DNA from 2 places in the Pseudaeromonas pectinilytica genome. Region 1 is predicted to be linked to the other one. Evidence: predicted binding sites of a transcription regulator. Region 1 holds the regulator's gene; the other holds the start of a gene.

Region 1 (18,708 bases):
CCATATCCCCGACCCAGGCTGGGCCTATGACCACTATTTTCATCTGCTTCATCATCAATGGGAGCAAGCTGGGCAGTATAGCTTTATGGCCACAGATTACCATCTGGAGTGGATTAATCCGAGGCTGGTTCCTTTGTGTCCAGAGCCGCTGGGGCCACCTCTAGTTCTGCTTCGGCACTTAAGAGCAGCAACACCAGCAAAAATGGGTAGAAGATGATGCCTGAATTATGGTTGAGAAATGCCTGACTGAGGCAGTAGTCCATGGTGGCCAGTACATGGATGATGGTAGCGGTGGCCAGGGTGTAACCCTGAGCGCTGATGCGGCTGTTGAGCAAGTGCTTGGCAAGATTCAGGGGCACCAAAAATAGTGCCAGTAGGCAGCCCAAGCCCAGCACACCGTACTTGGCCATCTGATCCAGATACTGGTTGTGGGCGTGGCTATTAAAGTCAAAAGCGGCCTGGCTGAGTTCTCCTGCTTGGTATTGTTGCTCTTGGGAGTGACGGACACCTTGTGGCCCCCATCCCAGCAGTGGTTTATCAATGAAGCTGTGCCAGGCACTGCGCCAGAACTGCAGACGAAAGCCAAGGGAGGTGTTTTGGTCGCCCCCGGACAGATAGAGGGTCATATCCTGTTTGGCCTCATGCAGACGCTGGGTGACACCTAGCTGGGGTACGGCACTAAGCAGCACCAATGCTATGACCGAGCCAAGCAGGGTGATCTTGAGGCGTTGATTGAGCCAAGGGAGAAACAGGCGATACCAGGCCAGCAGGATCAGCGGTAACAGTATCCAGCCGCCTCGGGTACCCGAGAGCAGACTGCCGAGCAAGCCCATGCCGCTGGCGGCAAGATAAAAGAGGGTTTCGCTCCGCTTGTGTTGGTGATAAGCCCAGACCATGGCGCAGAGACTGAGCAGCCCCAGAGTCAGGCTGATATCGCCACTCTGGATGGGCATCATATCCTCAAAGGCTCGGGGCAAATGGCGAACAAATTTATCATATAGCGCTATGGTGCCTGCCCCTATGGCACCGATGCCGATCCCGCGCATCAGGCTCTGGAAGCTGGGGCGATAGAGGCAAAGCAGGGGTAACATCAGGGCCAGCATCAGTAGACGGCTGGGGCGATCTAGATTTTTTAGCTCACCATCATGGTCAGCCCAGACCGCCAGAGCTTGGCTGACAAAGAGCAGTAGCAGGATCCAGCACAAGGAGCGTGCGATCGGTGACAGAGTGACGTTCCGGATATAGCATAAATAGCCGATACCAAGCAGAAAGATCCCCAAAAAACTGATGGAGTAGCCGCTCTTCAGTGTGATCGAGAGGGCGCCAAGACCAAAGACCAGGAGTTGGATCAGTCGCATTAAATGGGGTGAATGAGCTTCTGTATCGAGGGTCAGGTTCACTATGAAGTCCGTCTGGTCAGTTGTTCTAACACCTCGGACGCCGGTGTCCGAGGTGTTCTGGTTGCCTGAATTGCGTGATGACTTTAGCGGTTCAGCCATTCCATATATTCGGCAACACCTTCGGCGACACCCCGGAACTGGACGTCACAACCAGTGGCGCGCAATTTGGTCAGATCCGCCTGGGTGTAACTCTGATAGTGGCCTTTGAGGTGATCCGGGAACGGAATGAACTCGACCTGGCCGCGACCATGGTGCTTGACCACGGCTTCAGCGATATTTAGGAAAGGTTCGGCACGCCCGGTTCCGCAGTTATAGATGCCGGATTTACCTGCGTTCTTCCAGAACCAGATATTGACCTTGCAGACATCTTCGACGTAGACGAAATCGCGGGTCTGACCGCCGTTGCCAAAACCGTCACAGCCTTCAAACAGTTTGGGATTTTGTCCGGCCTTCATCTGGTTGTTCAGATGGAAGGCCACGCTGGCCATACTGCCCTTGTGCTGTTCACGGGGGCCGTAGACGTTGAAATATTTGAGACCGACAATCTGGCTGTTGGTGGTCGGCAACAGGCGGCGAACATATTCATCAAACAGGAACTTGGAGTAGCCGTAGACGTTCAGCGGTTGTTCGAAGCGGCGATCTTCGATGAAGTTGTCGTTGCGACCACCATAGGTAGCGGCAGATGAGGCGTAGATAAACGGAATGCCGCGCGCGATGCAGAAGTGCAGCAGATCCTTGGAGTAATCGTAATTCACCTCCATCACGAACTTGCCATTCCACTCTGTGGTGGCCGAGCAGGCTCCTTGATGGAAGATCGCCTCGATTTCGTCCCACTCTTCGAAGGGGTCGCCGGCAACGACGCGGGCGAGGAATTCATCCTTGTCGATGTAGTCGGCAATATCCAGATCGACCAGGTTGGCAAACTTGGTGCCATCGGTCAGATCGTCCACGGCGACAATATTTTTGTGACCGGCCTGATTGAGAAGTTTGATGAGATTACTGCCGATAAAGCCAGCGCCACCAGTGACGATAATCATAAGCTGTTGCCTCGCAAGGAGCCGAAAGAGAGAGAACCCGGATGCTCGAGTTTATCATGCCCGACATAAACGGCGAAGCCTTGGTCAGCTTTTGCGTCTGGTCACGCTGTGGCTCTTGGTCGGAGATGTTGTGTCGCCACATGGTGATAAGATGAGCGGCGGTGGCGATTGTCACATGCAAGTTGGGGTTAAATAACAAATTATAACGAGACGTGGGTAACCTATCCGGCAAATGGCCTATTGATGTGCTATGCCCTATAGAGTAGTTACTCATATTTAAAGGGTTACCATGAAGACCAAAGACAAAATAATTTTTGCGGCGATTGAGCTGTTCAATGCCCAGGGTGAGCAGAATGTCACCACCAACCATATTGCCGCTCATCTCGGTATGAGCCCGGGTAACCTCTATTATCACTTCCGAAATAAGGAAGACATCATCCAGGCGATTTTCGAGCTCTATGCTCGGGAGCTGGCCACTTTATTCTCTCTGGATGCCGATATGCCGCCGGAACATCTCGGGAGCTTGCAGACCAGTCAGCTTTATCTGGAGCGCGTGCTGTATGTGATTTGGCGCTTCCGCTTTGCCTATGACAACCTGCCGGACATACTGGCGCGCAATGAGGCGCTGAGTACCTGGTACCGCAAGATCCAGGAACCGGTGTATGGCCTGATGCAGCGTCATATGGAAGGGTTGCGGAGTCATGGCGTATTGATGGTCAATGATGAGGATCTGAATAACATGCTGCATCTCATGAAGCAGCTATTGATCTTCTGGGTGGCCTACCAGCGGACGCTTAGTCCGGGCGTGGCGGTGAGCAAGAGCGCTGTGTTTGGCGTGATCCCCAAGGTGTTGTTCCTGTTCCGTCCCTATGTGACGGCAGAGTATCAGGCCGAGTTGGCCGGAATTGATGCCTATTTTCGTGCCAAGCAGGCGGAACATGATGGGGCTGTGGCATAACCATCCACCACGTAAACAAAAGGGGGCGAGTCATGACTCGCCCCCTTCATTTTTTGGGGTGCCGGGGGCTGGATCGGCGCTCAGCGTGGACGGGGAGGCGCTACTGAGTTGCGTACCACCAGCTCCGGCTGCACGTTCAGCGCCTCGACGGTGAGCTCCTTGTTGCGAACCCGGCTGACCAACAATTCGACGGCCAGCTGGCCAAGTTCTGCCTTCGGATGGCGGATGGTAGTGAGCGGAGGGCTGGAGAAGCGAGCCATTTCTACATCGTCATAGCCGACAATCGAGATGTCTTCCGGTACCCGCAATCCAGCTTGCGTTGCGGCGCAGATAGCCCCAATCGCCATGGGATCGTCAAAGGCGAATACCGCCGTCGGTTTCTCCGGCCGCGCCAGCAACTGCTGCATGGCATCGAAACCACTTTGCATCTCGTAATCCCCTTCGAGGATATTCTTTTCGGCCAGGCTCAAACCGGCTTCTGCCAGCGCATCCCGTACCCCATCCAGTCGTTGCTGGGTGGTTTGCTTGCTTAATTGTCCGGTGATGCACACCAGCTCGCGATGGCCCTGACTCACCAGATACTGTCCGGCGAGATAGGCGCCGATACGCACGTTGTCGTTGATGACGTTAGCAAAGTCGCATTGGCCACCCCAATCCATGACAACCTGGGGGACGCTCTGATAGCTGCGCAGCAGAGCCTGGATTTCGGCATCAATGTCGGTGCAGATCACCAGCAGGCCATCGACGCGCTTTTCCATCAGCATGCGTAAATAATGACGCTGACGCTCCAGTTGGTTTTCGGTATTGCAGAGGATCAGGCTATAGCCCTGGGTGAAGCAGTAGTCTTCCACCCCTTTGACCACTTCGGCGAAGAAGGGGTTGGCGCTGGCTGTGACCAGCAGGCCGATCGTCCGGGTATGATTCACTTTCAGACTACGAGCCACAGAATTTGGGGCATAGTTGAGCGCAGCCACAGCCTCCAGCACATGGCGGGTGGCATCCTCGCTGACGCGCCGCGTATGGTTGAGAACGTGGGATACAGTAGAGATAGATACTCCAGCCCGAGCGGCGACATCTTTGATTGTGGCCATCTTGCGTCTCCTGAAAAAAGGCAGCGAACCTTAGCAGATTTTGTGCCGGAAGATTGAGAGATATTTCTCATGCTTCCTTTATCCCTCAATAGTAGGCATAAACCCCGAAGATGGTGTCATTCGGGCGGATATTGCACCAGCCAGATGTGAGTAAAAAGCCGTCATTCATAAAAGCGTAATATGCTGGCTTTGTTTTCGATTGTTTCAGAATAATATGGCGGAAAAACTAATTGTTTGGTTTATAAATCTAGTTATGTTGCATTTGTCGGTATTGTTTCAATGATAATTGTCTGCTTGGCGGAAGAATATTTTCGTCTTTCTCTCTTGTGTGTGATTCGGCGCAATGATAGAAAACTCGGAACGAGTCGCTGTACCCCAGCAGACTGTGCCAAAAAAGCGCCCGGCGCATAATCAACAAAAAAATAGAGGGAAGACAAGATATGAGTAAATGGACTAAAGGCGCGCTGACTGCGGCCATCGCAGTTGGCTTGTTTGGTGTGGCTTCTCAAGCCATGGCGGACGATACCATCAAGATTGCCATTGCTGGCCCCCAAACCGGCCCGGTTGCCCAATATGGGGACATGGAGTTTGCCGGTGGCAAACTGGCCGTTGAAGAGATCAACAAGGCCGGTGGCGTGAACGGCAAGAAGCTCGAAGCTGTGCTGTATGACGATGCCTGCGATCCCAAGCAAGCCGTTGCCGTCGCCAACAAGATTGTGAACGATGGCGTCAAGTTCGTCATCGGTCACCTCTGCTCTGACAGCACCCTGGCAGCATCCGATGTCTATGAAGATGAAGGCATTTTGATGATCACCCCGGCTTCTACCAGCCCGAAAGTCAGTGACCGTGGTTATGAGCTGACCATGCGTACCATAGGCCTGGACAGCGATCAGGGCCCGACCGCCGCCCGTTACATCATCGATCACGTCAAGCCGAAGACAGTCGCCATTATCCATGACAAGAAACAATATGGTGAAGGCATTGCCACCAGCGTACGGGATGAACTGAAAAAGGCTGGCGTCAATGTGGTCGCCTTTGAAGGGATCACTGCGGGCGACAAGGACTTCTCCGCGCAAATCGCCAAGTTGAAGAAAGATAACGTCGATTTCGTCTACTACGGTGGTTACCACCCAGAGTTGGGTCTGATCCTGCGTCAGGCCGCCGAAAAGGGTCTGAAGGCCAAGTTCATGGGTCCGGAAGGCGTGGGTAACAAGGATATCTCCGCGATTGCGGGTCCGGCCTCCGAAGGTCTGCTGGTGACGCTGCCGAAGCGTTACGATCAGGAAGCGGCGAATGCGGCCCTGGTTGCGGCGCTGAAGGCGAACAAGCAGGATCCGTCCGGCCCGTTCATCTGGACCACTTATGCCGCGATCCAGAGCGTGGTTGCCGGGATCAAGCAAGCCGGTGAAGAGCCTGCCGATGTGGCCAAGGCCCTCAAGGCTGGCACCATCCCGACCGTGATGGGCGATCTGCAATGGGACGCCAAGGGTGACCTGAAAGGCTTCGAGTTCGGTGTCTTCGGTTGGCACCAGGATGGCTCCTCCAGCACGCTGCAGTAAGCTTCAGCTTTGCAACCCGAGGGGCGGCCTGAGCCGCCCCTTCATTTATCGTCCCGCCTGGCGGGACGACTGTCATCACAATGTCGGGTGCACAGGGAATTTCTCCTATGTCGGAACAATTTTTTTACTTTATCCAGCAACTGCTCAATGGCCTGACCATTGGCAGTACCTATGCGTTGATCGCCATTGGCTACACCATGGTCTACGGCATCATCGGCATGATTAACTTCGCTCACGGCGAAATCTATATGTTGGGGTCGTATGTCGCCTTTATGGTGATTGCGGCCCTGATGATGATGGGGATCGACAGCACTGTGCTGCTGATGGGCAGCGCCTTCGTTATCTCGATCATTATTACCAGCTGCTATGGCTGGACCATAGAGCGGGTGGCCTATCGCCCCCTGCGCGGTAGCAACCGGCTGATTCCGTTGATCTCCGCGATTGGTATGTCGATCTTTTTGCAGAACGTGGTGCGTTTCGCCCAAGGCTCGCGGGACATTGCGATGCCAGCGCTGGTCACCGGCGGCTTTGAGTTCGGTCCTGATAATTTTGCCGCCAGCCTCTCCTGGATGCAGATCATCATCTTCGTGGTGACCTTTGTCACCATGTATGGCCTGACCCAATTCATCGCCCGTTCCCGCATGGGCCGCGCCTGTCGCGCTTGTGCCGAAGATATCAAGATGGCCAACCTGCTGGGGATTAATACCAACAACGTCATCGCCCTGACCTTCGTCATCGGTGCGGCACTGGCCTCCATCGCCGGGGTCTTGCTGGGGATGTATTACGGCGTCATCAATCCGTCCATCGGCTTCATGGCAGGCCTCAAGGCCTTCACTGCGGCGGTTCTCGGCGGTATCGGCTCCATTCCTGGCGCCATGCTGGGTGGTCTGATCCTGGGGGTAACCGAAGCGTTGACCTCCGGTTATCTGAGTTCCGAATACAAGGATGTGGTGGCATTTGCCCTGTTGCTGGCGATCCTGTTGTTTATGCCGACCGGTATTCTTGGCCGTCCTGAAGTGGAGAAGGTGTGATGCATTTTAAACATGCCTGTATTGCCAGCGTGATGACGCTGCTGCTGACTCTGTGGTTGTTCGGCTTCCAGCTGCAAGCCGAGGGTGTTGGTCTGACCGTGGTCAGCCAGTTGGGGACCAATGGCCCCGCCTTGCTCATCGGTGTGGCCATAGTGTTCTTCTTCCAGCTGTTCCGTGAGCGGATCCTGGGTGCCTTTGGTCAAGTGGGTGCACGGACACCCAAGCTGGTGCTGCCGAGCAAGAGCGACAAACCAGGGCTCTATCGTCTGGGGACCTTGCTGATCCTGGGTGCGCTGATTGTGCTGCCGTTTATCGCCAGCCGGAGCGTGGTCGACTTGGCGACGCTGACCCTGATCTACGTGATGCTGGGACTGGGTCTCAACGTGCAGGTCGGTCTGGCTGGTTTGCTGGATCTGGGCTACGTCGGCTTCTATGCCGTTGGCGCCTACAGCTACGCCCTGCTGAATCAATACTTCGGTTTCAGCTTCTGGGAGGCCTTGCCGCTGGCCGGATTGCTGGCTGCCGGATTCGGTTTCCTGCTCGGCTTCCCGGTGCTGCGTTTGCGCGGGGATTATCTGGCCATCGTCACCCTCGGCTTTGGTGAAGTGATTCGTATCCTGCTGAATAACCTTAACTTCATTACCGGTGGTCCGAACGGTATCTCCGGTATCCCGAAACCGACCCTGTTTGGTCTGGAGTTTGCCCGCAAGGCGGACGAGGCCGGTGGGCAAACCTTCCATCAGTTCTTCGGCATCAAATATGTGGCGGACCATAAGGTCATCTTCCTCTATCTGATGGCCGTGTTGCTGGTGCTGCTGACCCTGTTTGTCATCAATCGTCTGCTGCGCATGCCGCTGGGACGGGCGTGGGAAGCGTTGCGGGAAGACGAGATTGCCTGCCGCTCCCTGGGGTTGAATCCAACCGTGATCAAGCTCAGTGCCTTTGCCATCGGTGCCGCCTTTGCCGGTTTCGCCGGTAGCTTCTTCGCTGCCCGGCAGGGCTTTATCAGTCCGGAGTCGTTCAACTTCATCGAATCGGCCATCATTCTGGCCATCGTCGTGTTGGGGGGCATGGGGTCCCAGTTGGGTATAGTTCTGGCCGCTATCATCATGACCCTGCTGCCGGAAATGGCGCGCGAATTCAATGAATACCGGATGGTGATGTTTGGTCTGTTGATGGTGGTGATGATGCTGTGGCGGCCGCAAGGTCTGCTGCCGATGACCCGTCAACACATGGAGGTGCCGAAATGAGCAAGATGTTGGAAGTTTCGGATCTGACCATGCGCTTTGGTGGTCTGGTGGCCGTGAACAAGGTGGCCCTGCAGGTGGAGGAGAAACAGATCGTCTCCATCATTGGGCCCAACGGTGCCGGCAAGACCACGGTCTTCAACTGCCTGACCGGCTTTTATCGTCCCAGTGGCGGCATCATTCGCTATGCCGGTGAGGAGATCCAGGGGTTACCGGGTCACCTGATTGCCCGTAAAGGGGTGGTGCGTACCTTTCAGCACGTGCGTCTGTTCAAGGAGATGACGGCGCTGGAAAACCTGTTGGTGGCTCAGCATCGCCACATGCATGGCGGTCTGCTGCAGGGCATCCTCAAGACTCCGGCCTTCCGCCGTGCCGAAAAGGAGGCCCTGGATCGGGCGCTGTTCTGGCTGGACAAGGTGGGCTTGACCGAGATGGCTAATCGCCCGGCTACGGGCTTGGCCTATGGTCAGCAACGTCGCCTGGAGATTGCCCGCTGCATGTGCACCCAGCCCAAGCTGTTGATGCTGGATGAGCCGGCCGCGGGTCTGAATCCGAAGGAGACCCACGACCTGGATGATCTCATCCGCCTGCTGCGCGATGAGTTCGGGGTATCGGTGTTGCTGATCGAGCATGACATGAAGCTGGTGATGGAAATTTCTGACCAGATCTATGTGGTCAACCAGGGGTGTCCGTTGGCCGAAGGCAAGCCGGAACAGGTGAAGAACAATCCGGCCGTGATCAAGGCCTATCTGGGCGAGTTTTGAGGTATCCCATGCTGGAATTCAAGAACGTTTCCACTTATTACGGCAAGATCCAGGCGCTGCACGATGTCAGCTTGCACATCAATCAGGGTGAGATCGTCACCCTGATCGGTGCCAACGGCGCCGGTAAAACCACCCTGCTGATGACGCTGTGTGGCGATCCCAAGCCACAATCCGGGCAAGTGCTGTTTGAAGGGCAGGACATTACCCAATGGCATACCGCCAAGATCATGCGCGGTGACATCGCCATAGTGCCGGAAGGGCGCCGCATCTTCAGTCGTCTGACGGTCGAAGAGAACCTCTACATGGGCGCCTTCTTCGTCGACAAGGCAGAGCAAGAGAGCCTGCTGGCCGAAGTCTACGAGCTGTTTCCGCGTCTCAAGGAGCGGGTGCATCAACGGGCGGGCACCATGTCCGGTGGTGAACAGCAGATGCTGGCTATCGGCCGTGCCCTGATGAGCAAGCCGCGCTTGTTGTTGCTGGACGAGCCCTCGCTCGGGCTGGCCCCCATCATCATCCAGCAGATCTTCGAGATCATCGAACGGCTGCGGGATCGGGGCATGACCATCTTCCTGGTGGAGCAGAATGCCAACCAGGCTCTGAAGCTGGCGGATCGTGGCTATGTGCTGGAAACCGGCCGTGTGGTGTTGGCCGGCACAGGTGCCGAGTTGCTGGCCGATCCGGCGGTACGCCAGGCTTATCTGGGGGGGTGATACCCGCTACCGCTGATTGCGGCAGCCAGAAACGAACCCTGTAGTAGAACGAGGGATCATCCGATGTGAGTCGGATGATCCTTTTTTTTAACAATCGGGTAAACTGGACGCTGATTTTGACAGGAGTAGCCCATGTCCGAGTTCCAACATATTTCCCTGGCCGCCGCCGATACCCTGCTGCAGGCTGGCGCGGCGCGGCTGGTGGACATTCGCGATCCGGCCAGTTTCCGTAGCGCCCATGCGCCCGGAGCTTTTCATCTGACCAACGACACGCTCGTCTCCTTCATGCAACAGACCGATTTTGAGACCCCGGTGCTGGTGATGTGCTATCACGGCCATAGCAGCCAGGGGGCAGCCCAGTATCTGGTGAACCAGGGCTTTACCGAGGTCTACAGCGTGGATGGTGGCTTTGAAGGCTGGCGCCTGGCATTCCCGGTGGAAACCTCCGCTGCAGATGGGCAAGGTCGGGTGTCATGAAACAATTGCTGGTGATCAATGATGCGCGTCTGGCACAAAGCCTGGCCGACTATCTCTCCAGTCGCGGCATGCATTGCGAGCTGACTCAGTCCGAGGTCGGTATTACCGTCTGGCTGGCGGACGAGAGTCGCAGCGGCGAGGCTGAACCCGAGGTCAAACGCTTCCTCAAAGAGCCCTATCATCCGCGCTATGCCGAAGCCTCCTGGCAGAGCGGTACGCCGAATAGTCGTATCGATTACAGCGCTGGGCACCACAGTCTGACCGCGCATTTTTTGATGCAGGCAGGCCCCGTGACCTTGCTGGTCATGGCGCTGTGTACCTGCTTGTTTATCCTGCAACTGATTGGCCTGAATCTCTATGCCAGCCTGAGTTTCCATCAGGACGTCTCCCAACTGAGCGGCTGGCAGATCTGGCGCTTTGTGACTCCGGCGTTTTTGCATTTCTCCGCCCTGCACCTGATCTTCAACCTGATGTGGTGGTGGTATCTGGCTGGATTGGTGGAGCGGCAACTGGGCACCAGTAAATTGCTGACCCTGCTGCTGGTAGGGGCCGTGATCCCCAATTTATTGGAGTTTCTGCTCTCCGGGCCGGATTTTGGTGGTCTGTCGGCGGTGGTCAATACCCTGGTGGGTTATTGCTGGATCATCGGTCGCATGAAGCCTGACGGCGAGGTCAAACTACAAGATGGTATCTTCATCTTCATGGTGGTCTGGCTGGCCATCGGCTTTAGTGGCCTGTTGGGCAACAATCTGGCGAATGTTGCCCATCTCAGCGGTTTGGCCATTGGCCTGCTGCATGGTTGGCTGGATGGCCGCAAATCGGCCGCGTCTATATCCTGAGCGGCTTATTGATACAAGAAGTTGGTAAACAGCAGGTCGCGGATGACTTTGCGACCCTCTTCCTTGGTCAGTAGCTCTTCGACCTTGGCCTTGCAGGCGAGACGGGTTTTTTCCCGTCCTTCCTGGGACTTCACATCATCCAGGCTCTGGGCACCCAGCAGAGTGTTGATGGCGTCTCGCAGCAAAGGGTCGTGCTTCTTCAGCAGTTCGATATCGGCGGCGTTGTCGACCATGATATCGACCTTCACCCGCACGTAACCGAGCGTTGGCCCTGTGGTGATGAAGTTGGTGATGAATTCTGGATCCAGAGTGTAGTAGCCAATCCCGGCCGGTTGTGCAGCGCCTTCGCCCTCGCCGCCTCCGGCTTGGGCAAGCGCGGTCAGTGGAGCCAAGCAGGTGGCGAGCATCAGCAGGAGGATCGGCAGTGTCTTGCGCATGAGGTCGGCTTCCGGTCGGTGGATAAAAAAGGGCGATGGCGCTCATTCTTGGCGGTGCACGCTTGGCCGTCAAGAGTTCTCCTCTTTACTATGGGTGCGGGATGGCGATTTTGTGTTGTTTCTTTGATGGGTGTGTCTTTGCAAGCTGTATTCCCTGAGTCTGATTGGTGCGCGGTCGCGCCCCTGTCGCGGATTGACTGGTTGCCTCTGGATCCGGCTGTGGTACCTCAAGCGGTTCTGGGCTGGTTGGCCGAGCAGGGTTCGCTGACCCGACGGCTGCGAGCCGAGGCCGGTGAATTGTCGGTGATCTGCCTGCAGCAAGGGGTCACGGATGACGAGCCCGGGCTCTGGCAACGACAGGTGTTGCTCTTGAAATCAGGCCGACCCTGGGTTTGGGGCCTGACCCAAGCGCCGTTGAGCACCCTGGCGCGTTATCCGCAACTGGCCACTCAAGGTGAGCAGCCGTTGGGCGACTGGTTGTTCGGGGTGGCGGGTGCGACACGCGAAGGGCTGGTCTGGGCCGATCTGGTTGCCGATCCGGCTCTGCGTCAGGTACTGGCGGCATGGCAATTACCAGCACCTAAGGTGCTGTGGGCGCGTCGTTCACGTCTGGTGTTGCCCGGCGCTGAATGTGCCATTACCGAAGTATTTTTACCGGATGCCCCCTTGTATGCGGGTGTCGAGGAGAAGGAATAACCATGCAGCTGGTGACGCGGACCCCCTGGGCCGCCTATTGGCAATTGGCCCGGATGGACAAACCGATTGGCACGCTCTTATTGCTCTGGCCAACCCTGTGGGCGCTGTGGCTGGCGTCGGCCGGGCAACCGGATTGGTGGGCTCTGCTGGTCTTTACGCTCGGCGTCTTCCTGATGCGCTCCGCCGGGTGTGTGATCAATGATTATGCCGATCGCCATGTCGACGGCCATGTCAAACGGACGGCCCAGCGGCCATTGCCAGCCGGGCGCTTGACGACGCGGCAGGCGCTGCTGTTCTTTGCCGCCTTGGTGGGCTTGTCGTTTTTGCTGGTGCTGACTCTCAACCGATTTACCATAGTGCTGTCATTGATGGGGCTGGTGCTGGCTGTGCTCTATCCCTTTATGAAGCGGGTGACGCATCTGCCGCAACTGGTGTTGGGCTTAGCCTTCTCCTGGTCCATTCCCATGGCCTGGGCGGCGGTGACCGGTGACTTGGCCTGGAGCACCTGGTTGCTTTTCATGGCCAATGCGACCTGGACCGTGGCCTATGACACCTACTACGCCATGGTGGATCGGGATGATGATGTGCGCATCGGCGTCAAATCGACGGCGATCCTGTTTGGTCGCTATGATCTGCGCATCATTGCCCTGTTGCAGCTCGTCACTTTGCTGTTGCTGCTGTTGGTTGGTTGGTTACAGGCTCTGCCGTGGCCGTTCTACGGCAGCTTGTTGGTAGCTGCGGGCCTGTTTGCCCAACAGGGCTGGTCAGCACGAGGGCGGGATCGGGATGCCTGCTTCCGGGCCTTTCTGGCCAATAACTGGGTGGGGGCCGTGATTTTCTTGGGCATCTTCTTGTCAGGTCTGTTGGCGGGATAGCTAGTTTTATTTATAACTCATTGATTTTATTGTTATGTCATAAAGATGTCGGCTCGGTGTCGTCACCTGTCGCCCCTGGATTAGCGGATAGTCTCACTCGAACACCAGAAGCAGAGGGATCACAATGAATGTTCGTAAACTTAGACTGCAGCGACACTGGTCCCAAGACCAGCTCGCGCAATTAAGTGGCCTGAGTATCCGCACCATCCAGCGTATAGAGCGGGGGCAGACTCCGGGGCTTGAATCATTGAAATCTCTCGCTGCTGTTTTTGATGTTCCCGTCGAAACACCACCAGAGGAACAGGACATGACACCGGAACAACCCATAGATCCAGTAGAGCAAAGAACCATCGAATACGTTCGCGACATCAAGGGCTTTTATTCACACGCCATCAAGTATGTGCTGGTGATTACCATGCTCTTCATCATCAACCTGGCAACGGCGCCTGGCTATATCTGGGCCTGGTGGCCCATGTTGGGTTGGGGCATCGGGGTGCTGTTTCATGGTCTGAATGTGTTTGAAGTGTTTAACTTCTTCGGACCGGCATGGGAAAAGCGCCAGATCGAGAAACGACTGGGTCGCAAGTTGTAACGCGGGCAGAAACAATAAAGCGCCCCTGAACCCTGCGCCAATGGCCGGGTTCAGGGGCGCTTTGTATTTACTGCGTCCGGACGTTAACGGGCGGGCATCAGCAGGGTGCGACGCACCCGATCCGGGAGCAGGGGCAGCAAGATGGCCGCCAATTCCGCCAACGCCTCGCCATCCCGAGTCACCGGCTGATCCTCCCCTTGGCACTGCAGATACTGTTCTTGCTGCAGGCTCAGCAATAAGGTCTTGAACAGGCTCTTGTCGCTGAATTCCGGGGCATGAATGCCATGCAGGGTCGCCAGCCGTACCGCCATCATCTGACTGTCTGATTCCAACTGCTGCAGGGTGATCGCCGGCTGCTGTTGGATCTGTGACAGTGTGATGGCGTAGCGTTGCAAGGTTTCCTGAATGCTCTGTCCCAATAACAGCAGCCGCATCTGCTCTTCCGGACGCACCCAGTAGCCATCGCTGTGTTCTTCGATCAACGCCAGATCTTGGAATGCGGCGAGAATGGCCGGCACCTGGGTATCCAGCTCCTCCAGTTCATAGCGCAGGAACAACTCATTCTTCAGCAACGGATAAATCCGGCGGCAGCGCGCCAGCAGATCGACATGATTCAACCCCTCATTGCGTTCGATCAGGGTGGCGACCAGGCTGGGCAGTGCGAACAGATGCAGGATCGTGTTGCGGTAGAAGGTCATCAGGATTGCCTGGTAGCGATCCATGCTGATGATTTGACCGAGTTTGTCTTCTTCCACCTGGAACTTGTTCAGCTCCAGCGCCTGCTCCAGCAACTCCTCGGCACTGGCTGTCGGCACCGTATCGAATGGGCTGTAGGGCACCCGCTGCAACAGTTCGGTGTACAGGCGGATCTGGGCCAGCAGATCTTCCCGCGGCAGTGCCTGTTTGTCGGTGGCCAGCAGCGCCAGCGCACTCAGGGTCAGGCCATTGACCGCGGCGGCATCATTGATGCGAGTCATCAGCTGCTTGGCCAGAATATCCACGGTCGCAGGCAACCACTCGGGGCGGCATTGGCTGGTCGGATCTATGTCCTCCCGCCACTCGGGAACCTGTTGCTGCAGGAACTGATGCAGGGTGAGCGGTTCACCGAAGTTGACGAAGCTGCGGCCAAAGTTGCGCAATTTACCCAGGATCCCGACCACCTGCCACAGGCTCTCTTTCTCCTTGCAGCTGCCCTTGAGCTCCTTGAGGTAAGTGTTCACTTCCATCACATGCTCGTAGCCCAGATAGACGGGGACAAAGGTCAGGGGTCGCTTGATGCCGCGTAACTGTGCCTGCAGCGTCATGGCGATCATGCCGGTCTTGGGTTGCAACAGCCGTCCGGTGCGGGAGCGGCCGCCTTCGGTGAAATACTCCACCGCATAGCCACGGGCAAACAGCTGGCTCAGATATTCACGAAACACTGTGCTGTACAGCTTGTCGCCTTTGAAGCTACGCCGCAGGAAGAAGGCACCGCCGTGGCGGAACACGGGTCCTGCCGGCCAGAAATTCAGGTTGATCCCGGCGGCAATATGCGGCGGTACCATGCCCTGATGGTAGATGACATAAGAGAGCAGCAGGTAGTCCATGTGGCTGCGGTGGCAGGGCATATAGATGATCTCATGCCCTTCCCGTGCCAGCCGGCGCACCTTCTCGGCCCCACGGACCGTGATACCGCGATAGAGCTTGTTCCATAGCCAGCCGAGGAAGTAGTCACCGAAGCGGATCAGGCGATAAGAGAAATCGGATGCCATCTCGTCGAGATAGCCCAGGGCTCGGGCGCGCATCTGCTCCTCGCTGCTGCCTTCGCTCTGCGCCTGTTCGGCGATGGCGCGGACTATGTTGTCGCTGCGCAACAGTTCACGAAACAAAGCCTGGCGATCGGGCAGCCGTGGCCCCTTGGCGGCCTGACGCTGGCGGCTGAAGTGGATACGCGCCACTCGTGCCAGTTTGTGAGCCACCACTTCGTCGGTGCCGAGCTCGGTGACCAGGCTGCGGAGGGAGACTGGGGTCGAGAAGCGGACCCGGTTTTCCCGACCGTACAGCAGTACCATAGCGGCCTTGCGCAACGCGCCCGGCGTCTGGTGCGGCGGCTGTAGCCGGTGAGGGCGTTCACGGCCCGGGGCGCGATGCCACAGCAGAGTCACCGGAACCAACTGGATATCCAGTTGCGCGTTCTGTTCGTGCAGACTCAACCATTCGCGGAAGGTGTCCAGATGGGGTATGCCGCTGCGCTGGCTGCCGAAGAGCGACGGCGTGCGATCCAGGCAGACATAGCGGGGATGACTCTGGCCCTGTAGGACCAGCGGCGCAAATGGATTGGGTAGCCCCAACTCCTTGGCACAGAGCTCCAGGGTCAACAGGTCACTCAGCGAATCTGTGCTCAGGGCGTACACGATGGGACGGCCCAAATCAAGACCCAATTGACTCAAAGGATCTTCCGGGAGACTGCTGTGATTGACCAGTAGACGAACAGGCAAGCGGCATAGGGCCTGAGCCAGGGAAAAGCTGAAGGACATGGTGCTGTATCCTCAATAAAAATGCGGCGCCAGCATAGCAAAACTGGCCCGACTTGTCGTGAATTGCTGACCCAGGTCATGGGCGGTTCTCTTTTGTCGGCTTTGCCCGGCATTTACCTTGCACTTGATAAATGCCTGTATATACTCACAGTTATCTGTATAAATAGACAGGCAAACGCCATGAAACATCTGACCCCTCGCCAAACTGAAGTGCTGGAACTGATCAAGGAATGCATGCAGCAGACCGGTATGCCGCCGACCCGTGCCGAGATTGCCGCCCGTCTGGGCTTCAAGTCTGCCAATGCGGCGGAGGAGCACCTCAAGGCCCTGGCGCGCAAGGGGGTGATCCACATCATGCCGGGGACTTCCCGTGGCATTCAGCTGCTGCAAGAGGATGTGGTTGAAGAGGAATTGGGTTTGCCATTGATTGGCCAGGTGGCCGCGGGTGAGCCGATCCTGGCGGCCGAGCACGTGGAAACTCACTACCAGATCGATCCGGCCATGTTTCAACCCAGAGCCGATTTCCTGCTGCGGGTGCAGGGGATGAGTATGAAGAATATCGGTATTCTGGATGGCGATCTGCTGGCTGTGCACAAGACCGAACAGGTGCGGAACGGTCAGGTCGTCGTCGCTCGGGTCGGTGATGACGAGGTCACGGTCAAACGCTTCGAGCGTAAGGGCAATCAGGTGCGCTTGCTGCCGGAAAACGAAGAGCTGGAGCCGATCCAGGTCGATTTGACCGAGCAGTCCCTGAGCATTGAAGGGCTGGCGGTGGGCGTGATCCGCAACGGTAGCTGGCACTAACTGGCTGTTTCAAATCGCCGACACTCACCGCAGTACTAAACAGCTCTTGCGTGGCTGGCATGACGAGACAGGGCCCTTCACGGGCCTAATGCCAGTTGCGTTAGCAAAGGCGAGATAGCCTGTTGCGCCAACCGTTGGCGGCAGGGATGCCGCCATCGAGCCCCCATGGAAGGGTTTACGGCGAGTTGGCGAGAGAGGTTGTCTCGCCCGAACCTCTTGACTGGCCCGCATTGCCTTCCCCAGCTCTTGTGTTAGCCCCTTGCAGACTGTCATGGCATGTGAGCATGCAGTGGCAATTTCCCCGTTCCAGAGCTTTCCCCTTGGGGTAGAATGGCATTTTTCCCCTCAGGTCTCTGTTGCTCCGATGTTTCATATCGCCCTGTTTGAACCGCAAATTGCTCCCAATACCGGCAATATCATCCGTCTGGTGGCGAATAATGGCTGCCATCTGCATCTCATTGAACCCTTGGGCTTCGATTTGGAAGAGAAAAAGCTGCGTCGGGCCGGTCTGGATTACCATGATCTGGCCACTGTGACACGCCATCACAACTATGCGGCATTTGCCGAGGCGATGCAGGGGCGTCGGATTTTTGCATTGACCACCAAGGGCAGGACGCCTCACACCACTCCTGCCTATCAGGCCGGTGATGTTCTGCTCTTCGGCTCGGAAACCTCCGGCCTGCCCGATGCGGTGCGCAATAGCTTGCCCCAGGATCATCTGATCCGCATCCCCATGCTCAGTAGCTCGCGCAGTTTGAATCTGTCGAACGCCGTGGCCATTGTCAGCTACGAGGCCTGGCGCCAGCTGGATTTCGCCGTCGCGGGCGGCGACAACGAAGCCTGAGTGTCTATACTTTGCTCATCATCGTAATCACTGGGGCTTCGTGCTTGAAGGTGGCTTGATATGAGCTCTGCCACTCGCTGGCTCTATCCACTGTGTATCAGCATCCTGTTGATGATGCCTCTTGGCCAGAGTGCATTGGCCCGGGAGTGCGTGGCCGTCATCACGGCGGGAACCGGGCACCATTTTTGGCGAGCCATTGAATCCGGCTCTCTGCAGGCTGGCAATGAGCTAGGGGTCGATATTTTCTTTCGCGTGCTCTACGACGAAACCTCGGTCGATGCCCAGGAGCAGATCTTGCGGGAAGCCCTGGAAAAGCAGTGTATCGGCGTGGTACTGGCGCCCAATTCGTCAGCACATCGTAAGACTCTGGATCTGTTCAGACAGAAAAATTTACCGATTGTGTTGATCGATCGGAGTATGGCTCTGGGTGCTGTCTACGCTCAGGTCATGACCAATAATTATCGGGCTGGTCAACAGGCGGCGCGAGAGATGGTCGCGCGCCTGAGAGGCGAGGGTTCGGTGACGGTTTTAAGGTTGAAACCGGGCGTGGCTTCCACCGATGCCCGTGAACAGGGCTTTCTTGATGAGATCAAGAAATCCAGTTTGAAGTTATTGCCGGCCGTTTATCTTGGCTCCGGGATCGTTGAAATCCGACATAATGCGGATATTTATTTACAGCAGCATATTTCAGAATTGGATGGTTTATTTACTCCTAATGAATCGTCGACTTTGGGTGTCATGGCAGAAATAAAAAGAAAAGGCCAGGAAAAGCGTCTGGTACATATTGGTTTTGATTATAATCGTTATCTAATTCAGGGGCTTGCATCCGGA
Region 2 (9,498 bases), on a different contig from region 1:
GCCGATTTAGCGGCGCTTACGTATTTACGACCATTTTCATCAGTTTTGAACCTAGCTACATACTCTTTTGAATGCGGCCTGAATTGTGTGTTCCAAGTGTAATCATCTGATTTTGTGTAAGAAATGATGACATCATGTTTCTGAGGGAATTTTTTCGAAGTCGCTCTTTTAAATCCAAAATAGGACCAAACAATTTCATTTCTAAAGAAAGACTCTCCAAAAATCTCATCCATAATCAACCTAATATGATGACTTTTATGCCAGTCGCAATGAATATATATACTTCCTTTTTCGGAAAGCAACTCTCTCATCAGCAGAATTCTTTCATACATGAACTGAAGATATTCGTCATTCGACCAAATATCTGTGTATTGTTTCTCCTCGAATGAACTTGAATCGCTTGTTACTGATTGCCCTTTAAGTTTTATTTTCTTCTTATAATCAGCCTTTGAATCGAATGGAGGATCAATGTAGATTAAATCTACTTTTCCACGATATTTTTTTAAAAGGTGACTCATGACCTGAAGGTTATCACCCCAGAAAATTTTATTAATCCATCCATTTTCATCTTCTTTTCCATATACTTCTTTTAGTTGTGCAGGAAAATATTGTGTGCTCCGAAAAGGACGCTTACCTTTCCAATTAAGCATTGGATATCCTTTAATCGGTTCAAATTCGTAATTTTCAATATTGTTTGTTTCTTCGATTTTCATTTTCGCCTCAAATATATAATTTAAATGTATTTTTATTAATTGCAAAATTTCCAATTCTTTTTATCGCAATAGGCCCTAGCACTACAGTCGACACACGTCTTATCTGGTCTTGCTTTCAATGAAAAATCTTTGTTTTCAATTCGATCAACAATACGGTCAAATTCTGCAACTGTTTTATCAATTGTCCCGCTAGCCTTGTTAAATGAAATGTTAGGCAACCCATTGGTCTCACCAGTGAAATAAAGATGCATCTTACTCACTTGATAACCATAACGTTCCTCAACCAGATGAGCGTATATTTCTAGCTGTCTTTTATGATGCAATATGCGCTCTTTATCTCGCTCCATATCGGGTTTGCGCTCTGATTTAAAATCAACCAATTCAACGGTTCCATCAGAGCCTTTTATTAAATCTACGCTTCCAGTAAGCACATAACGCCCTTTCACTAATGAGATATCGACTTCCGTTTCTTTTATGTCTGACCAATCTCCGCCTTTTCTATCTACATATCGCATTACATGCTGAAGGGCTGCGCCTAAAGTTGACTCACCAAGATACATTCGCTCTCTATTTGCCAAGTTCTGATAGTTTTCCATCAACCACGATTGAATATTCGCTCTCGTAATCTGAGATTCCTGCCCTCTAATAGCCATTTTATGGATATCTTCTAGAGTTTCATGAATCAAAGTACCGAATAACATCGGACTAGCCTTCACAGGCTGAAACTCTAGATCTTTAAAGAGCCTATATTGTTCTGCACAGGTCTCGAATAAAGTAATGTGTGACGTAAAGGCATATTCTTTCTTTATGTTCACATCCTTAACAGACTCGAACTCCAGAGACGACAGCTCAGATTTAACCGATCGCCAATACGTTAACTTCTCTGTGTATTCAGTAAAATGATGAGAGGGAGTTTTTCCATGTCCAGATTTCTCTTGTCCTGTCAGTACTAGTAAGTTTTGAGGCCGCGAAAATGCGGTGTAATAGAGTCGCCAAAAATCGAAATACTTCGTATCTTCCAAAGGCTCAAATGACTTTTTAGCCAAATATTGATTTTCAATAATTTCATCTAGCTCAGTGTATTGCTTACGTGGGGTTGCCTCTAATGAACCTACGAAAACAATTGGAAACTCCAATCCTTTAGATTGGTGTATCGTTAGAAATGAAACGCAACCTGAAGGTGCGTACTCTGACATGTCCTCGTATTCATCAATTCCACCCTCATGTAAAAATCTGATGAAATTATCAAATAAATCTCGAAGGTTAGCATCTAAGTACTTTGGATTTAAAACACTAACTCGATGCAAATATTCAAACTTTCCGAGCATCCGACTAAACTGAGCAAGGTTTCTCTGAGCTCTCAAATGTCCATTATCTTGATCGAGGTATCTTGCAAATAATGGGAATTGCAAAATGTCATAAAATATACCCAAGAATGAACTATCAGCGTTTTTAGTTAAATTAATGTGTTCATGTGCTTTTTTCTTACACCATTTAACCAGCTCAATTTGTTCTGGCTTACCCAATTCCTCCAAAAGCGGAGCGATGCAGTGCTGTTCATAGTACTTCCAAATTGGTATAGCCTTACCTTCCTCTGTACGATTTTTACGATCGGGGAGAACCATGGGGAATACAAGATGAAATAGTCCAAGAACTAATCGTATTTCTTCTCGTTCAAAGAATAAATTTGCACGAGGAGAATACACTGGTATTCCCTTATCTTCTAAGGATTGAGCTAGAGCCTTTACTTTATCGCTTTTAACTGACCTAAATAAGAAAGCAACCTGATTCCAATCTTTCAGTTTACCGTTATCTCTTAAGTGCATTAGGAGTTGATATACATCCTGATGCCAATCATCACCTTCTGGGGTGATTGCACTAATTACGGTAGGTCCATCAGGAAAGTTATCATCTCTCGCAACTATATTTTTGGGGTAGCGATAATTAATTCCCTCACGAAGCCACGGTTTATCTCCCATGTATGTATCGTAAAAGTTTACAATTTCTGGATGAGATCGATAGTTAGTGGATAACCTAATTTGTTGACAATCGCCAGATGGAAAATTTTGCGGAAACTCAAGTATATTCCTTACGGTTGCGCCTCGAAAACGATATAGTGCTTGGTCATCATCTCCAACAACACAAAGATTTTTCTTCTGTCCCATCAATAGAAAGAGTAGCTTTTCTTGTATGGTGTTTGTGTCTTGGTATTCATCCACCATTAGATAATCAAGCTTTTCTTGAAGCTCGCCCAGTAGACTTGGATTCTCGCGAAGTAAAAGGTAAGTCTCGAGCTGAATACATGAAAAATCTAATGCATTATTTTTACTAAGCAGGGCTTGATATATGCAGTAGCTATCGCCCAGTGCCTTTATTGCAATGTCTGGTGATTGGCATAACACCTCAACGTCTAAAGCTTCCTCAGACGCCTTGTTCAACCAACTCATCAAATTTTCTGACTTTACCCAAGCAGGTAGTTTGTGCTCACCTTGAATATGTTCAATACCTTCAATATCCCTGAACTCTCGCAAGTTTTGATACAGAAAATACTGCTGGTCAAACTGATCCATCAATACAAAAGACCGTTTCAGACGTGTAAACTCTCGATGCTCTTCTAGTATTCTTAAACAAATAGAGTGAAACGTACCTAAATACATTTCGTTTACATTAAAATCTATCCCCAACTCAAGAATTCGGTTCGAGATTCGAGTCTTAAGCTCTTGTGCGGCTTTCTCGGTAAATGTAACAACTAATAACCTATCAGCTACTGCTCCATGTTTATTTATTAAATTAATAATTCGCTCAACAAGTGTGTAAGTCTTACCTGAACCTGGACCGGCAATGATTAATAATGGTCCTTTGTGATGAGCTATTGCTTGCTGCTGATACTTGTTAGGTGATGCCATAAGATCCTTCTCCGACTAAAACTATGCTCTGTAACCTGGAGCAATCGCTAGGTGAACAACACCATAAAGTGCCTGGCTATTACGCAACCAAAGCTGATACTCAAAGCCCGTTAATGAGTGTTCCGTAGAACAATCCACATGCCATTGGCGAAGCAAATACCCAGCGGTTGCAGCCCTAATCTCAACCTTTAGAACGCCACCCGTCATACCATAATCCAGCTCAATCGCTTCGCTGTGCTCAATACGTGGATGCGGCACTAACTCCAGCTCAACAAATCGGTTCCATTGCCGGTCTTGGGTTTCGAGCTCACTTTCTTTGATAACAGAGGGCGACAAAGTGGAATCTTCAAGCACGACCGCTGCTTTAATTCGGGTCAGCACAAAGTCACGGAACTCATTATGCTTGCGATCAAAACCACGAACGTGCCAACGCAGGCCATTGTCCACCAGCGTATGCGGCACAATTTCACGCGTTGTTTCACCACTCGATAACGATACATAGGTGATACGCAAGGCTTTGCCTTTGTGTATGGCTTCGGTGACTTTCGCCACTATCGATAGATTCGGTTTGTTAAGGTGATAAGGCGCTTCACAAGCCAGTGGTGGTTTTACCTTTCCAGTAAAGCCATCTCCGTATCCTTGGCTAATGGTTGCCAGTGTTCTCACAACGTCATAGTCGAACAATGGGGCAAAAGCTTCACCACGCTTATGCAATTTGAGCTTTTGGTCATACTCAATGTTGCCTGGCGCAAGCTCTCGGTAAAGGGTGAAGTCTTTCGTTGCTTGTGCAGCGGCTATGCTGAAGCGATCGACTAAATCCGCTCGCACCGCTTCGCCCTTAAACAATAAGGTGAAATCGATGTGGGCAATGCGATCCCTGGTTGCTTGTGGCAACTGCGCTATCTGTGAAAGCCTATCTGACTTCGCCACTACCGTTTGTTTCAGACCATCATTTGTCATGCGTCTTGTTTATCCAATTCAACCAGTTTCTTAAAACTCTGTTTATAAAGTACGGTCAGACATCGCGTAATCACATTGAATAGTGTCACTCAATGCTGCTCTTTATCCGCAATGACTTAGCAATCTCTACCGGTTGAAGCTGAACAGATGGCCATAAAACACTGAATAGGCTTCAACCTAATTAAATTTATTAGGTATCATCCTATCACAAATTACTTTGTAGGGAAGACTAAGCGGCAACTTTTTGATCTGGATTGCAATTGCCGCTCAGGTATGGGCGTGAAGACATTGTTTTATGCCATTGCTGATAGCCGCTATCAATACGCTACCCGAACCAGTGGCACCACGATGTTACCGCGATGAGCTCCCCCTTTGTCCGACTCTGTAGACATCAGGGCTCGTTGCTCACTCTCCCGAATGCGCCTGGCAACTTCTGCCTGGGCTGGTAGCAATGGCAGCATCCCTTCAGCAATCGCGTCTGGGGCAGACTCTTGGCCACAGGACATCAAATGCTTCCATGGATCTTTAAGAAAGCGCTCGAACGTGATGCCAAATTCAATGATGCGGGCAGAGACGAAGATTTCGCCCCAGTATTCAATGTAGGTGTCTTGGTACATGGAAAGATTCCTCTTGTTGGTTAAACCATGAGTTCACTTTCCATTTTCCAGAGGTTTTCAAATATGCAAGGCTTACCTTATAGAGAGCTACAAAGCTTTAAATCGATTGCGGGCATCTTTGTAGTCATAGTGGGCATGTTCTGAGCCACGATGATACAAATCATCCAGGTAAGTTTGTTCCTGCGGCAACTCGTCTTCGCTGATTTCGCGCCACCAATGTTTGTTGGCACCTTTAACACCGTCATGCCAGCGGTAACCACGCTCTTTTAAATAGTCCTTTACGTCAAACGGCGCACCAAACGCACGAACTAACACAGTTCGCCTGTCTGCTTCAGACAACAAGTTTGCAACGGACTCGGGCAACAAATGAAACAACCAGGCCATCGCCAAACAATCGGTTGCAGCTCGGTGTCCTTCATAGAACCAACCTAAGCGAAGCAGCAGGTACTCAAGCTTTCGACTTTCAAAGCCCAGCGCCTTCCAATCTATGCCGCTAGCTGAACAGGCCCAAGATAGATGGCCTAATGCGGCAAACCGCTTTTCAAAGAAAGGACGATCAAACTGCGCATTGTGAGCAACCACCAGCGGATCATCGGATAACCAACTCGCAACCAGTGAATCATCAATGTGCTGGCCTTGAACCATATCATCGGTGATACCGGTTAACTCGGTAATCAGCTCGGGGATTGGCTTGCCGGGATCTTCATACAAGCTGATCACATCAACAATCGACACAATCCGCTGAGCAGAGGGGCTGTAAAGCATCTTAACCATACCAAGCTCAATAATGGACTCGTCATCGGCAGATAGTCCGGTTGTCTCTGTATCGAGCAGCACCATTGGCTGTTCATCACCGACCATAGGAGAAAGTTCAAGTGGCCAAGTCTGCGGCTCACGCGTTAATGGAATACGCTCCAGCAATCTAAAATCTTCTGGTCTTTCTGGGATATCCGCGAGGCGCTCTAGCGGAAATGGCGCTGGGGCTCTTGTCATTGATGGTTCCTCTTCAATTCTATTATTCGCTTTGGGTTATTTCACTGTGCCCTGTTCGTTTATAAACGCATTTGTACAAAATGCACCTTGGATACCTCAGCGTTTTTTTAATCTTTCTAATGGTTGAACCCATGTATGAAGGCTTTGACTAAGTCTATCAGAAAGCCTTAGCCAAACCGTTTAGGTAACCCTTACCGATACCCTTTACGTATGGCTTAGCCACCCCCTTTTCAAACGGTTGCAAAAGGCTTGAACTGAGTTCGACTGAGCATTTTAAAGATGCTCCTGACTTCGCTTTAAGCCAGTAAATTCAATACGAAGCGGAATTTTACTAACTGTTTGTAAACCCTTTGCAAAGGGTTCAACAAGCCTTGTCTGACGGTTACTTGACCCATGCGTTAACCAGTAGCAGTAACAGGATCAGTAACAGAAACAAGAGCAGTAGGCAGAAGCAGTATTGTCCAAGCCTTGCAGGCTTTGACGAGGGCGAGCGATCCCCCACATCTAGTTTTTCAACACAAAAAATAAATCACCGACAACACAGTGTCTTACTCGAACAACACCAGTTTTACCTACAATTTTACTTGTAGAAATCAGCATAGCATTAGATACTGTATAAACAAACAGTATTAATTGTGATTTTTCGAGGTTCGTCATGAGTGTCTCGCTGATAGGCCGTAGCGGCGCACTTGCCTTCATCAAAGCCAAGCGCCTTCGTATTCCATTGTTCATGGAACGTGTTTCTGCTGGTTTTCCCTCCCCAGCGCAGGATTATGTTGAGCAAACGCTCGACCTCAACGAGCTGTGCATCAAGCGACCGGCTGCAACGTTCTTTGTGCGTGTTGAAGGTGATTCAATGATTGATGCCGGGATTCACCCAGATGATATTTTGGTGGTTGATCGCTCTGTCCAAGCAGAACACGGTGACATTGTCATCGCGGGTATCCATGGTGAACTCACGGTAAAGGAGCTTCAACTCAGGCCTTGCGTCAAGCTGATCCCAAGAAACCCGGCGTATGAGCCCATTCATATTCCTGAAGGGACAGAGTTAGAGATATTTGGTGTGGTCACCAATGTGGTGCGAAACATGCGCCGCAAGTCGTGACTATCCCATGCCAGTATTTGCCTTGGTGGACTGCAACAACTTTTACGCCAGTTGTGAGAAGCTGTTTCGTCCTGATTTAAAAGATACGCCGGTTGTGGTGCTGTCCAACAATGACGGCTGCGTGGTTGCACGGTCGCGTGAAGCTAAGTTACTCGGTATAAAAATGGGCGTACCCGTCTTTCAGATCAAATCTGAAATGCAGCGCCATGGCATTTTGGCATTCTCGTCCAATTACGCGCTGTACGCAGATTTGAGCAGTCGAGTGATGCGCACTTTGGAAGAGATGGCACCACGAGTAGAGGTTTACTCCATTGACGAAGCGTTTTTGGACTTAACCGGTATTGAGTCGGCCATATCTCTTGTCGAGTTCGGACAACAAGTGCGAGAGCGCATAGACCACTGGATTGGGATCACCGTCTGTGTCGGCATTGCACCTACTAAAACACTCGCCAAGCTGGCTAACCATGCCGCCAAGAAATATCCCGCCACTCAGGGGGTTGTAGACCTGACCAATCCAGATCGGCAACGTCGATTGCTCGCATTAGTCCCAGTTGATGATGTTTGGGGCGTTGGTAAACGGCTTTCTAAGCGTTTAAATGCGTTGGGTATCACCACAGCCTTAGATCTCGCCAATGCCTCTCCTAGAGCCATCAGAGACCAGTTTTCAGTGGTTTTAGAGAGAACCGTCAGAGAGCTCAATGGTGAGTCGTGCATTGAACTTGAAGAGATCCCGCCAATTAAGAAACAAATCGTCTGTAGTCGTTCATTTGGCGTAAAAGTGACGCACTTTGAATTGTTACGTGAAGCCATATGCGAATACGCAACCCGCGCCACTGAGAAGCTTCGCAAAGAACAGCAGCAAGCCAAAGTGATGACCGTCTTCATACGAACCAGCCCCTTTAAGGACAACGAGCCGCAGTACAGCAATTCCGCATCGGGTGAGTTACTGACCCCCAGTTGCGATACGCGGGATTTTATCGAGCTGGCCAATCACTTACTCAAGCGAATTTGGAAGGATGGTTTTCGTTATGCCAAAGCGGGCGTCATGCTGTCTGACTTTTACGATCCAGGCATGTTTCAACCAGGACTATTCGATGACGTATCGACCCGCTCTAATAGCCAACAGTTAATGTCTGTATTGGACACCATTAACCAAAGTGGTGCCGGAAAGGTTTTCTTTGCTGGACAAGGTACGAAGAAAGATTGGTCGATGAAGCGAGAGCATTTGTCTCCCGCTTATACAACACGCTGGGACCAGTTGCCACGAGTGAAGTAGCGCAGTTAACTCAATAGGCATTCACTCTGCGACGCAGCATGTTGAGCTTATCAACCTGGCGTCGAATATCACTGAAGAATTCTTCTTTCTCCATGGCCAGCGCTAACTCCCATTCTTTGGCTAGACCTTGGCAGTCCAAAAATGAGTATCTCAGCTTCGTCTTTGAAATACTCAGTCCTTTACTAAAGACTACGCGCTTGCCTCGTTGACCGTGAAAGCTGTTGATGTACCACTCAATGCCAAAGCCATACTTAAAGTCTCTGATACGGACACCAAGCAGCCCCCAATCTTTAAAGGGCGCATTCTCACGAACCTTGTAATGGGTAACCCAAAAGTCATCAACTTCAGCTCGTGCCAGTGCTTTTAGCCTGTCCGTTTCTTGCTGAAGTAAATCTGATACATCTGCTTTCCATTGTTCATTGACGATTTCTACCAAACCAATTTCTCCATCCAATTAACCCCAAAAGCCAAAACCACTATCCGTTTGGCTTTTGGATCGAAACGCCAAACGTAAAACTGCCGTAACAATCACTGTTTGGCGTCTCGATATAAATCAACTCGCGTAATTCCATACCTGACAAGGGATACAGGCCGATTTCACTTAAAAACGCCTAAAAAGACGTATTGCCATGAAAATACAAACCGTTTGGCAAGTTCAGGCCAGAATGCAAACGACGTTTGGCGTCTCGATTTTTTTGGCTAGGTTATCCGCCGCCAAACCGAGCCTATTCTCATACTTTTGCGAAAATGCAATAGGCAGATAGATGAAAGGATTTGTCACCTTTCTGCCCACCTCCAGTGCACCGAATCCTGATAATGACATTTGAGTGAACCGCCAGAGCACTTGGAAATGCCCAAGCGTGACCAGTGCGGTTGATTGAAAACCGTTAGAGCACTTTGAGTGCACAGGAGATAAGTATGTTTGTAC

What was found. Region 1 encodes LexA, which represses DNA repair genes until DNA is damaged. Its sites were predicted from a motif close to ANCTGTNTNNNNANACAGNT; they were not measured.
Region 2: a site for LexA is predicted at 6,799-6,818, ahead of umuD (translesion error-prone DNA polymerase V autoproteolytic subunit). Genes of this name have one in related genera too.

What each region holds. Positions count from the first base shown of each region.
Region 1 covers NZ_BAAGVN010000349.1:653-19,360, reverse strand. The annotation lists gene waaF (lipopolysaccharide heptosyltransferase II) at 1-43, opposite strand, end outside; gene ACYVG7_RS17370 (O-antigen ligase family protein) at 114-1,499, opposite strand; gene rfaD (ADP-glyceromanno-heptose 6-epimerase) at 1,484-2,437, opposite strand; gene ACYVG7_RS17360 (TetR/AcrR family transcriptional regulator) at 2,727-3,395, shown strand; gene ACYVG7_RS17355 (substrate-binding domain-containing protein) at 3,476-4,486, opposite strand; gene ACYVG7_RS17350 (branched-chain amino acid ABC transporter substrate-binding protein) at 4,927-6,045, shown strand; gene livH (high-affinity branched-chain amino acid ABC transporter permease LivH) at 6,153-7,076, shown strand; gene livM (high-affinity branched-chain amino acid ABC transporter permease LivM) at 7,076-8,326, shown strand; gene livG (high-affinity branched-chain amino acid ABC transporter ATP-binding protein LivG) at 8,323-9,087, shown strand; gene ACYVG7_RS17330 (ABC transporter ATP-binding protein) at 9,096-9,797, shown strand; gene glpE (thiosulfate sulfurtransferase GlpE) at 9,930-10,274, shown strand; gene glpG (rhomboid family intramembrane serine protease GlpG) at 10,271-11,113, shown strand; gene ACYVG7_RS17315 (flagellar basal body-associated FliL family protein) at 11,119-11,550, opposite strand; gene ACYVG7_RS17310 (chorismate--pyruvate lyase family protein) at 11,689-12,246, shown strand; gene ubiA (4-hydroxybenzoate octaprenyltransferase) at 12,249-13,121, shown strand; gene ACYVG7_RS17300 (2TM domain-containing protein) at 13,246-13,713, shown strand; gene plsB (glycerol-3-phosphate 1-O-acyltransferase PlsB) at 13,797-16,229, opposite strand; gene lexA (transcriptional repressor LexA) at 16,410-17,033, shown strand; gene ACYVG7_RS17285 (tRNA (cytidine(34)-2'-O)-methyltransferase) at 17,398-17,877, shown strand; gene ACYVG7_RS17280 (substrate-binding domain-containing protein) at 17,989-18,708, shown strand, end outside.
Region 2 covers NZ_BAAGVN010000301.1:63-9,560, forward strand. The annotation lists gene ACYVG7_RS12215 (DNA methyltransferase) at 1-713, opposite strand, end outside; gene ACYVG7_RS12220 (ATP-dependent helicase) at 749-3,619, opposite strand; gene ACYVG7_RS12225 (WYL domain-containing protein) at 3,641-4,579, opposite strand; gene ACYVG7_RS12230 (hypothetical protein) at 4,897-5,196, opposite strand; gene ACYVG7_RS12235 (3'-5' exonuclease) at 5,284-6,189, opposite strand; gene umuD (translesion error-prone DNA polymerase V autoproteolytic subunit) at 6,845-7,294, shown strand; gene umuC (translesion error-prone DNA polymerase V subunit UmuC) at 7,302-8,570, shown strand; gene mobI (conjugative transfer protein MobI(A/C)) at 8,581-9,006, opposite strand; gene ACYVG7_RS12255 (ParM/StbA family protein) at 9,489-9,498, shown strand, end outside.